Regions from separate parts of the Streptomyces sp. 7N604 genome, predicted to be linked through region 2. Evidence: riboswitches for the same ligand, from Rfam matches in the RefSeq annotation. Region 2 holds a riboswitch; the other holds the start of a gene.

Region 1 (6,696 bases), on a different contig from region 2:
TCGCCCTTGCTGACGGTGATCGCGACCGCCGAGCCGGGCCTGCGCTTGAGGCCGGCGTCCGGCTCTGTGCGGATGACCGAACCCTGCGCCACCTGGTCGTTGAACTCCCGCCGGATGATGCCCGGGACCAGGCCGAGGTCCTTGAGCTCCTGCGTTGCCTTCTCCAGCGGCGTGCCTTCCAGGTCGGGGATCTTCACGACCTCGGGACCCTTGGAGACGATGATCGTGACGGTGCCGTTGTCGCGGATGCGCTTGCCGCGCGCCGGTTCCGTGTCGATCACCTTTCCCCGGTCCACGGTGCCGCTGAAGTCCTCCTTGGCCCGTACGTCGAAACCGGCGTCGCGGAGCTTCTTCTCGGCCTCCTTCTGCGGCAGCGCGAGGACGCCGGGCACCCTCGTGAACTGCCCGGAATTGATGTACCAGACGCCCGCGCCCACCCCGAGCGCGAGCAGCACGGCCGCCACCAGCGCGAGCACGCCCTGCCTGGGCGCGCGCCGCCCCGCGCGCGTGGCCGGCGGGGCGGGGGGCGGGCCGGCCGGCGCACCGGCCGGCGGCATCTCGAGGCGGCTGGTGCGGTTCAGCCCGTCAGCGGCCGTCCCCGCAGCCGCGCCCGCGACAGCCCGCGGGAGGACGCTCGTACGGTCCTCGGAGCCGAAGAGTCCGGCGTCGTCGGTCACGGCCTGCGGCGGTACGGCGTCGAGCTGCTCGTCGGTGAGCGTGGCGCGGGCCTCGCGGGCGGCCGACAGCAGCGCCACGGCGTCCCCGGGCCGCAGCTCGGGGCTGCGGGCCGTTGCCGCCGCGACCAGGCCGTCCAGCTGCGGAGCCAGGCCCGGCACGGCCTCGGACGGCGGCGCGATGTCCTCGTGCAGGTGCTGGTAGAGCACCTGCACGGGGGTGTCGCCGCTGTGCGGCTTGGCGCCGGTCAGCATCTCGTACAACACCACCCCGCAGGCGTAGACGTCCGCGCGCGTGTCCGTGATGCCGTGCTCGATCTGCTCCGGTGCCAGGTAGGAGACGGTGCCCAGAAGCGACCCGGAGGAGGCGGTGGTGTTGGTGTCCACGGCCCGTACGAGCCCGAAGTCCGCGACCTTGACCCGGCCGTCGTCGCCGATGAGGACGTTCTCCGGCTTCATGTCGCGGTGGACGAGACCGGCGCGGTGGGCGGCGCCGAGGGCGGCGAGGACCGGCTCCAGGATGTCGAGGGCGGCGCGGGGCTGCAGGGCACCGCGCTCGCGCAGCACGTCACGCAGGGTGCACCCGGCGACGTACTCCATGGCCAGATAGACATACGTGCCGTCGGCGCCCTGGTCGTAGACGCCCACGACGTTGGGGTGGGCGAGCCGGGCGACGGACTTGGCCTCGCGGATGAAGCGGTCGGTGAACGCGCTGTCGGAGGCGAGGCCGGGGTGCATCACCTTGAGGGCCAGCACCCGGTCGAGACGGGTGTCCACGGCCCGGTAGACCGTGGCCATGCCGCCGACGGCGATCCGCGCCTCGACGCGGTAGCGGCCGTCGAGCACCTGCCCGACGAGCGGGTCCTGGAGGGTCGTATCCACGGTCACGCAGTCTACGAGCCGTCACGGACACACCTGCCCACAAGGGCAGATCCGGCGCCCGACTGCAGCCGAACGGTGACCGCGGGCCTTACGGGGCGCGGGGGACGCGGTACGGGGACGTGGGCGGGGGGCCGCGGGCGTGGGCCCGGACGGACGGCGGGGCCGGGACCCGGATCAGACGTGCTGGGCGGCGCCCGGAGGCGGCGGGTCGGCGTGGGTGGCGGCGGCGATGGCGCACAGCTCCTCGAGGGCGGCGGTCCACGCCAGGCGCGCGTACTCGGCGTGCCGGCCCTTCTCCTCGTCCGGGGCGGCGAGCCCGGCGATGCCCGACTCCTCCACCGTGACGCGAGTGCCCTCGCCCTCCGAGGACAGCCGGAAGTCGACCAGGGTGGAGTCGCCGTGGACAGGCTGTGTGTCGGGTTTCACGGCCATACGGAAGCAGAGCCGGGACGGTGGGTCGACGACCTCCACCCGGCCGTGGAACTCGCCGTGCTCGTCCCAGCGAAAGCGCAGGGCGCCATCGGGCCGCAGGTCCACTTCGGCTCCGCCGAAGGCGTACCAGGCGTGGATGTGCTCGGCGACGGTGAGTACCCGCCATACGCGGTCGACGGGGGCCGGGACGTACACCTCGCGCTCGATGCGGTCGACAACCTCTGCCACCACGGGGACCACCTCCGTCTCCACGCTATGCCCTGCTGGGCCGCGGCGACGGGGAAGCAGGGGAGGCCCGCGCCTCAAGAGGCCGGTGCTCCGGTCGGCCGCAGCACCGGGCGTGCCCGCGCTGCGTCTGCCCGCGCCGGCGTGCCCGCGCTAGCGGAACGCCGGACGCTCCGGGTCGAGCGCGGCCACGCCCTCCGTGGGCGAGGACGCCTCCGCGAAGTGCCGCCGAGGGATCCGGCCCGCGCGGTAGGCCAGCCGCCCCGCCTCGACGGCGTGCCGCATCGCCTCCGCCATGAGTACGGGCTCCTGGGCCCGGGTGACGGCAGACGCGAGCATGACGGCCGCGCAGCCCAGCTCCATGGCCAGCGCCGCGTCCGATGCGGTGCCGGCCCCCGCGTCGAGGATCACGGGCACGCGCGCGTGCTCGGTGATCAGCTGGAAGTTGTGCGGGTTGCGGATGCCGAGGCCGGAGCCGATGGGGGAGCCCAACGGCATGATCGCGGCGCAGCCGGCGTCCTCCAGCCTCCTGGCCAGCACCGGATCGTCGTTCGTGTACGGAAGCACCGTGAAGCCGTCGTCGACCAGGGTCTCCGCGGCGTCGAGCAGCTCGACCGGGTCGGGCAGCAGGGTGCGCTCGTCCGCCACCACCTCCAGCTTGATCCAGTCGGTGCCGAGGGCCTCCCGGGCGAGCCGGGCGGTGAGCACCGCCTCGCCCGCGGTGAAGCACCCCGCGGTGTTCGGCAGGGCGCGGATGCCGAGCCCGGCCAGCACGGTCAGCACGGAGCCCTGCACGGTCGGGTCGAGGCGGCGCATGGCCACCGTGGTCAGCTCGGTGCCGGAGGCGACCAGCGCGCGCTCCAGGATGTCGAGGCTCGGCGCACCGCCCGTCCCCATGATCAGCCGGGAGCCGAAGGTGGTGCCGCCAATGGTGAGGAGATCGTCGGCCATGTCGCGGGGTCAGCCTCCCTGGACCGCGGTGAGGACCTCGACGCGGTCGCCGTCGCCGAGCGGGGTGGTGGGCCACCGGCGGCGCGGTACCACGGTCTCGTTGAGCGCGGCGGCGACGCCCGAGGGGGCGGTGGTGAGGGTGGCGACGACCCGGTCGAGTGTGGTGCCGTCGGGGAGTTCCCTGGGTTCCCCGTTCACGGAGACGGTCATACGGGCTGCTCCTGGAGTACGCGGGGTGCGCGGGGTGCGGAAGTGAAGCGGCAGGGGGAGAAGGGCCGGGCCTCACCGGGGAGTTCGCCGGTGGTCAGCGCCTCGGCCATCGCGTCGCCCGTGACCGGCGTCAGCAGCACGCCGTTGCGGTAGTGGCCGGTCGCCAGGTGCAGCCCCGGCAGCGCCGTCGGGCCCAGCAGGGGCGCGTTGTCGGGCGATCCCGGCCGCAGCCCGGCGCGGGTCTCGACAAGCGGCAGTTCGGTGATCCCGGGCACCAACTCGTGGGCATCGCGCAGGAGTTCGTACACCCCGCCCGCGGTGACGGTGGTGTCCCAGCCCAGTTCCTCGCTGGTCGCGCCGACCACCAGCTCGCCGCTCTCGCGCGGCACGAGGTAGACCTGCCCGCCGCGCACCACCGCCCGTACGGTCCGGGACAGGAACGGCGCGTACGCCCCGGGAACGCGCAGCCGCAGCACCTGCCCCTTGACCGGCCGGACCGGCGGCAGCACCTCGTCCGGCACCCCGGCGAGCTGCCCGCTGCGGCTGCCCGCGGCGAGGACGACCTGCCCGGCGCCCAGCTCCGTGCCGTCCTCGAGGACCGCTCCCGCGGCCCGGTCCCGTACGACGGACAGCCGGCGGACCCAGGCGCGGCGCAGCTCCACCCCGGCCCGCTCGCAGGCCGTGACGAGCGCGGCGGTGAGCCGGCGGGGGTCGGTCTGGTGGTCGCCGTCCACGCGCAGGCCGCCGCGCACGCCCGGCGCAAGCAGGGGCTCGAGGCGGCGGCACTCGCGCCCCGTCAGCCACTGCGAGTCGAGGCCGTGGCGGAGCTGCAGGGCATGGAGCTCGCGCAGGTGTGCCCGGTCGTCGGCGTCCAGCGCGACGGCGAGGGTGCCGCAGGCGCGGTAGCCGATGTCCTGCCCGCTCGCCTCCTCGAGCTCGGCCGCGAACGCCGGATAGCGCGCTGCGGAGGCGAGGTTGAGGCCGAGCAGGGTCTCCTCGCCGTAGTGGAGCTCGGTGACGGCGGCCAGCATCCCGGCGGCGACCTGCGCGGCGCCACCCCCGGGCGACGGGTCGGCGACCGCGGTGCGCAGGCCCCGCTGCGCCGCCCGCCAGGCCGTGACCAGACCGATGATCCCGCCCCCGATGACGAGGACGTCGTACGACGTGCGCGGACCGCGCACACCGCTGCCTTCAGTGCCTTCAGGCGCGTGCATGGGTATCAGGACCCTCCCTTCGCCGGCATGACCCGGATCAGGTTCGTACGGTCGGAGGCCGGCCAGCCTCCCTCTCAGCCCGGTGCGTCCGGGCTCCCGCGAGTGCTCTTGGCTCGCCACCATAACGCCTGCCCCTGGAGGGCAGTAGAGGAGCGGCGCCCCAAGGCCACCCATGCTCCCACCCCTGGCACGCCCCGGCCGGGGCGCACTGATCAACTTGATGCTGTGTCAGAGCTCTCGATGCGCGCGTCTCCGGCAGCCCCCCGCGGCCGTCCTACAGTGATCGTGTGAGCGAGGACAGGCAGCCAGTGCAGCGGGTCGTGATCGTCGGCGCGGGCATGGCCGGGGTGCAGACCGCGGTCGCCCTGCGGGAGCAGGGCTGGAAGGGCACGATCACGCTGCTGGGCGCCGAGTCGCACCAGCCCTACGACCGGCCGCCGCTGTCCAAGGCCGTGCTCCTCGGCAAGGCCGACGGCTCGGCCTTCGAGGTCGACTTCCCGGCCCTGAGCATCGAACTGCTGCTGGGCCGCCACGTCACGGCGCTCCGCCCCGACCGCCACCTCCTGGAGACCGCAGCCGGGCCCGTCCCGTACGACCGGCTGGTCATCGCCACCGGCGCCGAGCCGATCACGCTGCCCGGCACCGACGCGGGGCCCGGCATCTACGTGCTGCGCACCCTCGACGACGCCGAGCGGCTGCGGCCCGTCCTCGAGGGCAGGCAGGAGGTCGTCGTGGTCGGCGCGGGCTGGATCGGCGCGGAGTTCGCGACCGCGGCGCGCGAGGCGGGCTGTCCCGTCACCGTCGTCGAGGCCGCTGATCGCCCGCTCGCCGGTGCCCTTCCCGCCGAGGTCACCGAGCACATGGCCGCCTGGTACGCCGACAGCGGCGCCCGGCTGATCACCGGCGCGAAGGTGGCGGCGGTCGAGCCGGGCTCGGTGCTCCTGGAGGACGGAACCCGGCTGCGCGCGGACGCGGTGCTGGTCGGGATCGGCGCCCGGCCCACGACCGCCTGGCTCGCGGGCTCGGGCGTCGAGCTGTGCTCCGACGGCTCCGTGCGCGCCGACGAGCGGCTGCGCACCTCCCAGCCGGACGTCTACGCGGTCGGGGACTGCGCGTCGTTCCCGTCCGCCCGGTACGGCGAACGGCTCCTCGTCCACCACTGGGACAACGCCCTCCAGGGGCCCCGCGCGGTCGCCGCCAACATCGCCGGGGGAGCGGCCGAGGAGACCGTCTACGATCCGGTGCCCTACTTCTGGTCCGAGCAGTTCGGCCGGTTCGTGCAGTACGCGGGCCACCACGCCGCGGCCGACGCCACGGTCTGGCGCGGCGACCCGGACGGGGCCTCCTGGTCGGTCTGCTGGCTGCGCGGCGGGGCGCTGGTAGCGCTGCTCGCGGTGGGCAGGCCGCGGGATCTGGCGCAGGGGCGCAGGCTTATCGAGCGCGGCGCGCGCATCGACCCGGACCGGGCCGCCGACCCGTCCGTGCCGCTCAAGTCGGCGGTGCTCCGCTGAGACCGTGAGCTACGTACGTACGTACGGGCCGGAGGGCGGGCCGGGCCGAACGGGCGGAACCGGGCCGTCAGCCCGGCGGAACAGGTGCCCCCGGTCTGCCGGAACCGGTGAGCCCGCCCGGCCGCGCTCCGCTACCGGCTGTCAGTCCGGGATGGCAGGCTTGGTCCCGTGACCGAGATTGACACGAAGACCGATGCGCTCGTTCCCGCCTGGCTCACCCTCCCCGACGTCGCAGAACGGCTCGGGGTCGAGGTGACCCGCGTCAGGCAGCTGGTCAAGGAGGGCCAGCTGATCGCGGTCCGCCGCGGCGAGAACCGGGTGCTGCAGGTACCGGCCGCCTTCGTCGGCGACGGCAAGGTCGTCAAGGGCCTCGCCGGGACGCTGACACTCCTGAAGGACGACGGCTTCACCGACGCAGAGATGCTGGAGTGGCTCTTCACGCCGGACCCGAGCCTGCCGGGCACGCCCGCGCAGGCCCTGCGCGAGAATCGCGGCACGGAAGTGAAGCGCCGTGCCCAGGCGCTCGCCGTCTGACGCTGCCGAGCGCTTGCCGTCCGGGGGCTCGCCTCTGAGCGCTTGCCGTCCGAGCGCCTGACG
Region 2 (6,696 bases):
GGGTATCTGCGCGGCGCGGAAGGCGCGTTCGTGACCATGGCCCTCACGGCGCTCGCCGCGCTCGTATGGCGCATGGCGGAGCCTCCCGAGGACTACCTGAGAGACGTCACGGCCGGGGTCTTCGCGGCCTTCTACGTGCCGTTCCTGGCCACCTTCGTGGCGCTGATGCTCGCCGCGGAGGACGGCGCCTGGCGGGTGCTCACCTTCCTCCTGCTCACGGTCGTCAGCGACACCGGCGCGTACGCCATCGGCTGGCGGTTCGGCAGGCACAAGCTCGCGCCGCGCATCAGCCCCGGCAAGACCCGCGAGGGGCTGGTCGGTGCGGTGGCCTTCGCTATGGCTGCGGGCGCGCTGTGCATGGAGTTCCTGATCGACGGCGGCAGATGGTGGCAGGGTCTGCTGCTCGGCCTCGCGGTCGCGGCCAGCGCGACCCTCGGCGACCTCGGCGAGTCCATGATCAAGCGGGACCTCGGGATCAAGGACATGGGCAGACTGCTGCCGGGCCACGGCGGGATCATGGACCGGCTCGACTCGCTGCTGCCGACGGCGCCGGTGGTGTGGCTGCTGCTGGTGATCTTCGTGGGCGGCGGCTGACGCGGCTCTGTGGCGCTGAACCGCCGCCGCCGTGGGGGTTCCTCAACGGCGGTTTCGGTCCGTAGGGTCCTCGCCGTCTCACTGGCACGGGGCCCTTCGCGCGTCTGCGACACTGGTTGAACCATGCCTGCACCCGGAGAACTCACTTTCGTCGCGCCGCGCGGGGCCAAGAAGCCCCCGCGGCACCTTGCCGATCTCACCCCCGCCGAGCGCCGTGAGGCCGTGGCCGCGCTCGGTGAGAAGCCGTTTCGCGCCGGTCAGGTGTCGCGTCACTACTTCGCCCGGTACGCCGACGACCCGGTGGCCTGGACCGACATTCCCGCCGCGGCGCGCGAGAAGCTGGCGGCGGGGCTGCTGCCGGACCTGATGTCCGTGGTGCGGCACATCTCCTGCGACGACGACACCACCCGCAAGACCCTCTGGCGGCTCTTCGACGGCACGCTCGTGGAGTCCGTCCTGATGCGCTACCCGGACCGGGTCACCATGTGCGTCTCCTCGCAGGCGGGCTGCGGCATGAACTGCCCGTTCTGCGCCACGGGACAGGCGGGCCTCGACCGCAACCTGTCGACCGCTGAGATCGTGCACCAGATCGTCGACGGGATGCGGGCACTCAGGGACGGCGAATTCGGGGGGTCTGGGCCCGCGGCGCAGCCGCAGCCGGCCGCAGTGTCCCCCGAAGGAAAACGCAGCCCGGGCGGGCCCGCGCGGCTGTCCAACATCGTCTTCATGGGCATGGGCGAGCCGCTCGCCAACTACAACCGGGTCGTCGGCGCCATCCGCCGCCTCACCGACCCCGAGCCCGACGGCCTCGGCCTCTCCCAGCGCGGGATCACCGTCTCCACCGTCGGCCTCGTCCCCGCGATGCTCCGCTTCGCCGACGAGGGCTTCAAGTGCCGGCTCGCGGTGTCCCTGCACGCGCCGGACGACGAGCTGCGCGACACCCTGGTCCCGGTCAACACCCGCTGGAAAGTACGCGAAGTGCTCGACGCGGCCTGGGAGTACGCGGAGAAGTCCGGCCGCCGGATCTCCATCGAGTACGCGCTGATCAGGGACATCAACGACCAGGCGTGGCGGGCCGACCTGCTCGGCCGGCTCCTCAAGGGCCACCGGGTGCACGTCAACCTCATCCCGCTCAACCCGACCCCCGGCTCCAAGTGGACGGCCTCCCGCCCCGAGGACGAGAAGGCGTTCGTCGCCGCCCTCGAGGCTCATGGCGTACCCGTGACCGTACGGGACACCCGGGGGCAGGAGATCGACGGAGCCTGCGGTCAGCTGGCGGCGAGCGAGCGCTGACGCGCCGATTCCGGGCACTGATACCGTGCATTCGTACAAATGAACACTCCGACAGGGGAGCGCACAGAGCGCTGAGAGTGCGGCACCGCGACGCCGCAGACCCTCGGACCTGATCCGGGTAATACCGGCGTAGGGAGTCAACGTAACTATGAACACCACCCTTCGGCGTGCCGTCGGCACCGCGCTTCTCGGCGTGCTCGGCGTCCCGGCGCTGGCCGCGTGCGGCGGCTCCGGCGACTCCGGAGCCCAGGGCTCGAAGCCGAAGACGGTCACCCTCGTCTCGCACGACTCCTTCGCGGCTTCGAAGGCCGTGCTGCGGGAGTTCACCAAGGAGACCGGCTTCAAGGTCGAGGTGCTGCGCGGGGGCGACGCAGGCGCGGCCGTGAACCAGGCCGTCCTGTCCAAGGACAACCCGCAGGGCGACGTCTTCTTCGGCGTCGACAACACCCTGCTGTCCCGCGCCCTCGACGCCGGGCTGTTCACGCCGTACGAGGCGAAGGACCTCGACAAGGTCCCGGAGGCGCTCCAGCTCGACAAGGACGAGCATCGCGTCACCCCCGTCGACTCCGGCGACATCTGCGTCAATTACGACCGGAAGTACTTCGCGGACAAGAAGCTCGCCCCGCCGCGGACCTTCGACGACCTGATCAAGCCCCGGTACAAGAACCTGCTGGTCACCGAGAACGCCGCCACTTCCTCGCCCGGTCTCGGGTTCCTGCTGGGCACCGCCGCCGAGCACGGCGACGACGGGTGGCAGGACTACTGGAAGAAGCTGAAGGCCAACGGCGTCGAGGTCGTCGACGGCTGGGAGCAGGCCTACTACGACCGGTTCTCCGGCGCGGGCAAGGGCGACAAGCCGCTCGTGGTCTCGTACGCCTCCAGCCCGCCCGCCGGCGTCCTCGAGCTGAAGTCCCAGCCGAAGGAGGCCCCGACCGGTGTCGCGACCGGCACCTGCTTCCGGCAGATCGAGTTCGCCGGGCTGCTGAACGGCGCGAAGAACGAGGAGGGCGGCAAGAAGCTGCTGGACTTCCTGCTGAGCAAGAGCTTCCAGGAGGACGTGCCGCTCCAGATGTTCGTCAACCCGGTGCGCCAGGACGCCGAGTTGCCCGAGGTGTTCACCAAGTACGGGGAGACGATCGACGATCCGGCCACGCTCGCGCCGGAGAAGATCGCGCAGAACCGTGAGCAGTGGGTCGAACAGTGGTCCTCGCTGGTCCTGAGGTAAGTACCGCCAAGGCGGCCCGAGCCCGGCCCCGCGCAGCCAGGGGCAGGGACACGGCGGTGCGGCTCGCCCTCATGGCCGTGCCCCTGGCCTTCTTCGGCGTCTTCTTCGGCTACCCGGTCGCCGCGATCGTGGGCCGGGGCGTCCGGGCAGGCGGGGAGTGGCAGCCCAGCCGGGCCGCCGAGGTGCTGTCCGACCCGGACGTCCTGCGCGTCCTGTGGTTCACCCTCTGGCAGGCGGCCGCCTCGACCGCGCTGACCCTCGTCATCGCGCTGCCTGCCGCGTACGTCTTCGCGCGCTTCGCCTTCCCCGGCAAGGAGTTGCTGCGGGCGGTCGTGGTCGTCCCCTTCGTCCTGCCGACCGTCGTCGTCGGCTCGGCCTTCCTCGCGCTGCTCGGGCGCGGCGGAATGCTGGCCGAGCTGTGGGGCTTCCGGCTCGACACCACGATCTGGGCGATCCTGCTCGCGCATGTCTTCTTCAACTACGCGGTGGTGGTCCGTACGGTCGGCGGGCTCTGGGCGCAGCTCGACCCGGGCCAGGAGGAGGCGGCGCGGGTGCTCGGCGCGAGCCGGTTCGCGGCCTGGCGCAGGGTGACGCTGCCCGCGCTCGCGCCCTCCGTGGCCGCCGCCGCGCTGATGGTCTTCCTCTTCACCTTCACCTCCTTCGGCGCCGTGCAGATCCTCGGCGGACCGCGCTACGCGACGCTGGAGGTCGAGATCTACCGGCAGACCGCGCAGCTGCTGGACCTGCCGACCGCAGCCGTCCTCACCCTCGTACAGTTCGCCGCGGTCGCCGCCATCCTCGCGCTGCACGCGTGGACGGTGCGGCGCCGGGAGACCGCCCTGAGTCTGGTCGACGCCCGTTCGACCGCCCGCCGACCGCGGGGGCCCGGCCAGTGGGCGCTGCTGGCGGGCGTGCTGGCGGTCGTCGCGCTGCTGATCCTGCTGCCCCTGGGCGTGCTGGTGGAGCGCTCGCTCGCCGGGCCCGGCGGGTACGGGTTCGCCTTCTACCGGGCGCTGCAGTCGGCGGCCGAGAGCGGCGGCACCTTCGTCGTGGCCCCGCTGGAGGCGGTCTGGAACTCGCTGCGGTACGCAGTGGTGGCGACGGCGATCGCGCTGGTGATCGGCGGACTCGCGGCCGCCGCGCTGACCCGCCGCGCGGGAAAGCTGGTCCGCGGTTTCGACGCGCTGCTGATGCTGCCGCTCGGGACGTCCGCCGTCACCGTCGGCTTCGGCTTTCTGATCACCCTGGACGAGCCGCCGCTCGACCTGCGGTCCTCCTGGCTTCTGGTGCCTCTGGCCCAGGCGTTGGTGGGGGTTCCGTTCGTCGTACGGACCATGCTGCCGGTGCTGCGAGCGGTGGACGAGCGGCTGCGCGAGGCGGCCGCGGTGCTCGGCGCCTCGCCGCTGCGCGCCTGGCGCGAGGTGGACCTGCCGCTCGTACGGCGGGCGCTGCTGGTGGCGGCGGGCTTCGCGTTCGCCGTCTCGCTCGGCGAGTTCGGCGCGACCGTCTTCATCGCGCGGCCCGACAACCCGACGCTGCCGGTGGCCGTGGCCCGCTTCCTGGGGCGGGCGGGGGAGCTCAACTACGGGCAGGCGATGGCGCTGAGCACGATTCTGATGCTGGTGTGTGCGGCCGCCCTGCTGGCGCTCGAGCGCATCCGCACCGACCGTTCTGGAGAGTTCTAGATGCCTCTGCTGCGACTGGACGGGGTGACCGTACGCTTCGGCGGGCGCGCGGCGCTCGACTCGGTGGACCTGGAGGTCGCCGAGCACGAGACGGTCTGTGTGCTCGGGCCGAGCGGCAGCGGCAAGTCCACCTTGCTGAGGGTCGTCGCCGGGCTGCAGCGGGCGGACGCGGGGCGGGTGCTGCTGGCGGGCCGTGACGTGGGCGGCGTGCCCGCGCACCGGCGCGGGGTGGGGCTGATGTTCCAGGACCATCAGCTCTTCCCGCAGCGGGACGTCGGCGGCAACGTGGCCTTCGGGCTGCGGATGCACGGGGTGGGGCGGGCCGAACAGCGGCGTACGGTCGCGGAGTTGCTGGATCTGGTCGGCCTGCCGGGGGCGCAGCGGCGGGCGGTCACCGCGCTGTCGGGCGGCGAGCAGCAGCGGGTCGCGCTGGCGCGGGCGCTCGCGCCCGAGCCGAAGCTGCTGATGCTCGATGAGCCGCTGGGGCAGCTCGACCGGAGTCTGCGGGAACGTCTTGTGGTCGAGCTGCGCGAGCTGTTCGGCCGGCTGGGGACGACGGTGCTGGCCGTCACCCACGACCAGGGGGAGGCTTTCGCGCTGGGCGACCGGGTGGTGGTGATGCGGGAGGGCCGGATCGAGCAGACCGGGACGCCGCTGGAGGTGTGGCAGCGGCCCGCTTCGGAGTTCGTGGCGCGCTTTCTCGGGTTCGACAACGTGGTACGGGCGACGGTGCGCGGTGGGGCGGCGGAGACGCCGTGGGGCAAGCTCCCGGTGCCGGCCGGGACCGGCGACGGCGCGTGCCGGCTGCTCGTACGGCCGGCGGGGGTGCGGCTCACCGCGGCGACGGACGGCCTGCCGTGCGCGGTGGCGGGCCGCACGTTCCGGGGCAATCACGTTGCGCTTCTCCTCCAGCCGGAGAAGGGGCCGCGGCTGGAGGCCGCGTGCGCTTTGCGGGATGCGCCGGAGCCGGGGGAGACCGTTGGAGCGACCTTCGCCGCGGAAGATGTCGTGGTGCTGTAACCGTCACCTGACGCCGGTTGTGGGCAGCCGTTCCGCTGGGGCGGAACGAGTGCCCACAACCGGCGGTCAGTGGGAGAGGGGGAGGGCGGCCAGTTCGGCTACCGCCCAGGAAATGGGGGCCAGGACGGCCACGATCACCGCGCCGCGCAGGGCCGCCGCGCGGCGCAGCAGCGCAGGCGAGGCGCCGATCCGCAGCAGCGCCGCCGTCGTGTCGCTGCGCGCGCCCTTGGTCTCCAGGGCGACCGTGAGGACCGTCGCCGTGGCGCAGGCCATCACCAGCGCGGCGCCGACCCCCGTCAGCGGGCCGAAGGGGCGGTCGCCCGTCGAGTCCAGCGCCGTCCCGTAGAGCTGCGTCGCGGCGAGCGCGCCCGAGGCGACCGCGCAGAGCACTCCCAGCGGCCGGCCGAGCCGCGTGGCCTCCTCCTGGAGGACGCGGCCGGACAGCAGCCGCAGCGCGCCCGGCCGCCCCGACGCCAGCAGCCTGCCGCACAGATGGGTGAGTCCCGGGGAGGCCAGGACGAGTCCGATCCCGATGAGCATCCAGCCGCCGACGACGCCCGGCGGGATCGTGTCGAGGCGGCCGGGCAGCGGCAGCAGACCGTCGGCGGAGGACGGCGCGGCGCGGCCCGCGTACGACCCGAGCGCGATCCCGGCCGCCGTCAGCGCGACGCCCCAGGGCAGGCCGGTCGAGACGGTCGTGCGGGCGGAATCGGGTTCGCCGGCCGCTGCCGCGGGCTGCTGGGGCTCCGGCGCCGCGCCCGGCCTCTGCTTGCGCGGCCGCAGCGCGATGGCGGAGGCCGCGCCCGCCAGCACCGGCACCACGAAGAGGAGCGTCAGCACTCCGGCGTAGGGCAGCGGCTGACCCGCGCCGAGCGTGTC

The links. Region 2 has a riboswitch for thiamine pyrophosphate ahead of ACTWP8_RS06405 (thiamine ABC transporter substrate-binding protein). Riboswitches for the same ligand answer to the same signal wherever they lie in the genome.
Region 1: linked by a shared signal. The riboswitch ahead of thiO (glycine oxidase ThiO) and the one ahead of ACTWP8_RS06405 (thiamine ABC transporter substrate-binding protein) in region 2 are both predicted to bind thiamine pyrophosphate.

What each region holds. Positions count from the first base shown of each region.
Region 1 covers NZ_JBQQBX010000018.1:70,112-76,807, forward strand. Annotated here, with positions in the region: gene pknB (Stk1 family PASTA domain-containing Ser/Thr kinase) at 1-1,556, opposite strand, end outside; gene ACTWP8_RS20660 (SRPBCC domain-containing protein) at 1,731-2,219, opposite strand; gene ACTWP8_RS20665 (thiazole synthase) at 2,367-3,164, opposite strand; gene thiS (sulfur carrier protein ThiS) at 3,174-3,374, opposite strand; gene thiO (glycine oxidase ThiO) at 3,371-4,588, opposite strand; TPP riboswitch at 4,586-4,698, opposite strand; gene ACTWP8_RS20680 (NAD(P)/FAD-dependent oxidoreductase) at 4,927-6,099, shown strand; gene ACTWP8_RS20685 (Rv2175c family DNA-binding protein) at 6,268-6,633, shown strand.
Region 2 covers NZ_JBQQBX010000004.1:250,857-257,552, forward strand. Annotated here, with positions in the region: gene ACTWP8_RS06395 (phosphatidate cytidylyltransferase) at 1-594, shown strand, start outside; gene rlmN (23S rRNA (adenine(2503)-C(2))-methyltransferase RlmN) at 718-1,887, shown strand; TPP riboswitch at 1,931-2,040, shown strand; gene ACTWP8_RS06405 (thiamine ABC transporter substrate-binding protein) at 2,036-3,112, shown strand; gene ACTWP8_RS06410 (ABC transporter permease) at 3,184-4,797, shown strand; gene ACTWP8_RS06415 (ABC transporter ATP-binding protein) at 4,798-5,817, shown strand; gene ACTWP8_RS06420 (hypothetical protein) at 5,884-6,696, opposite strand, start outside.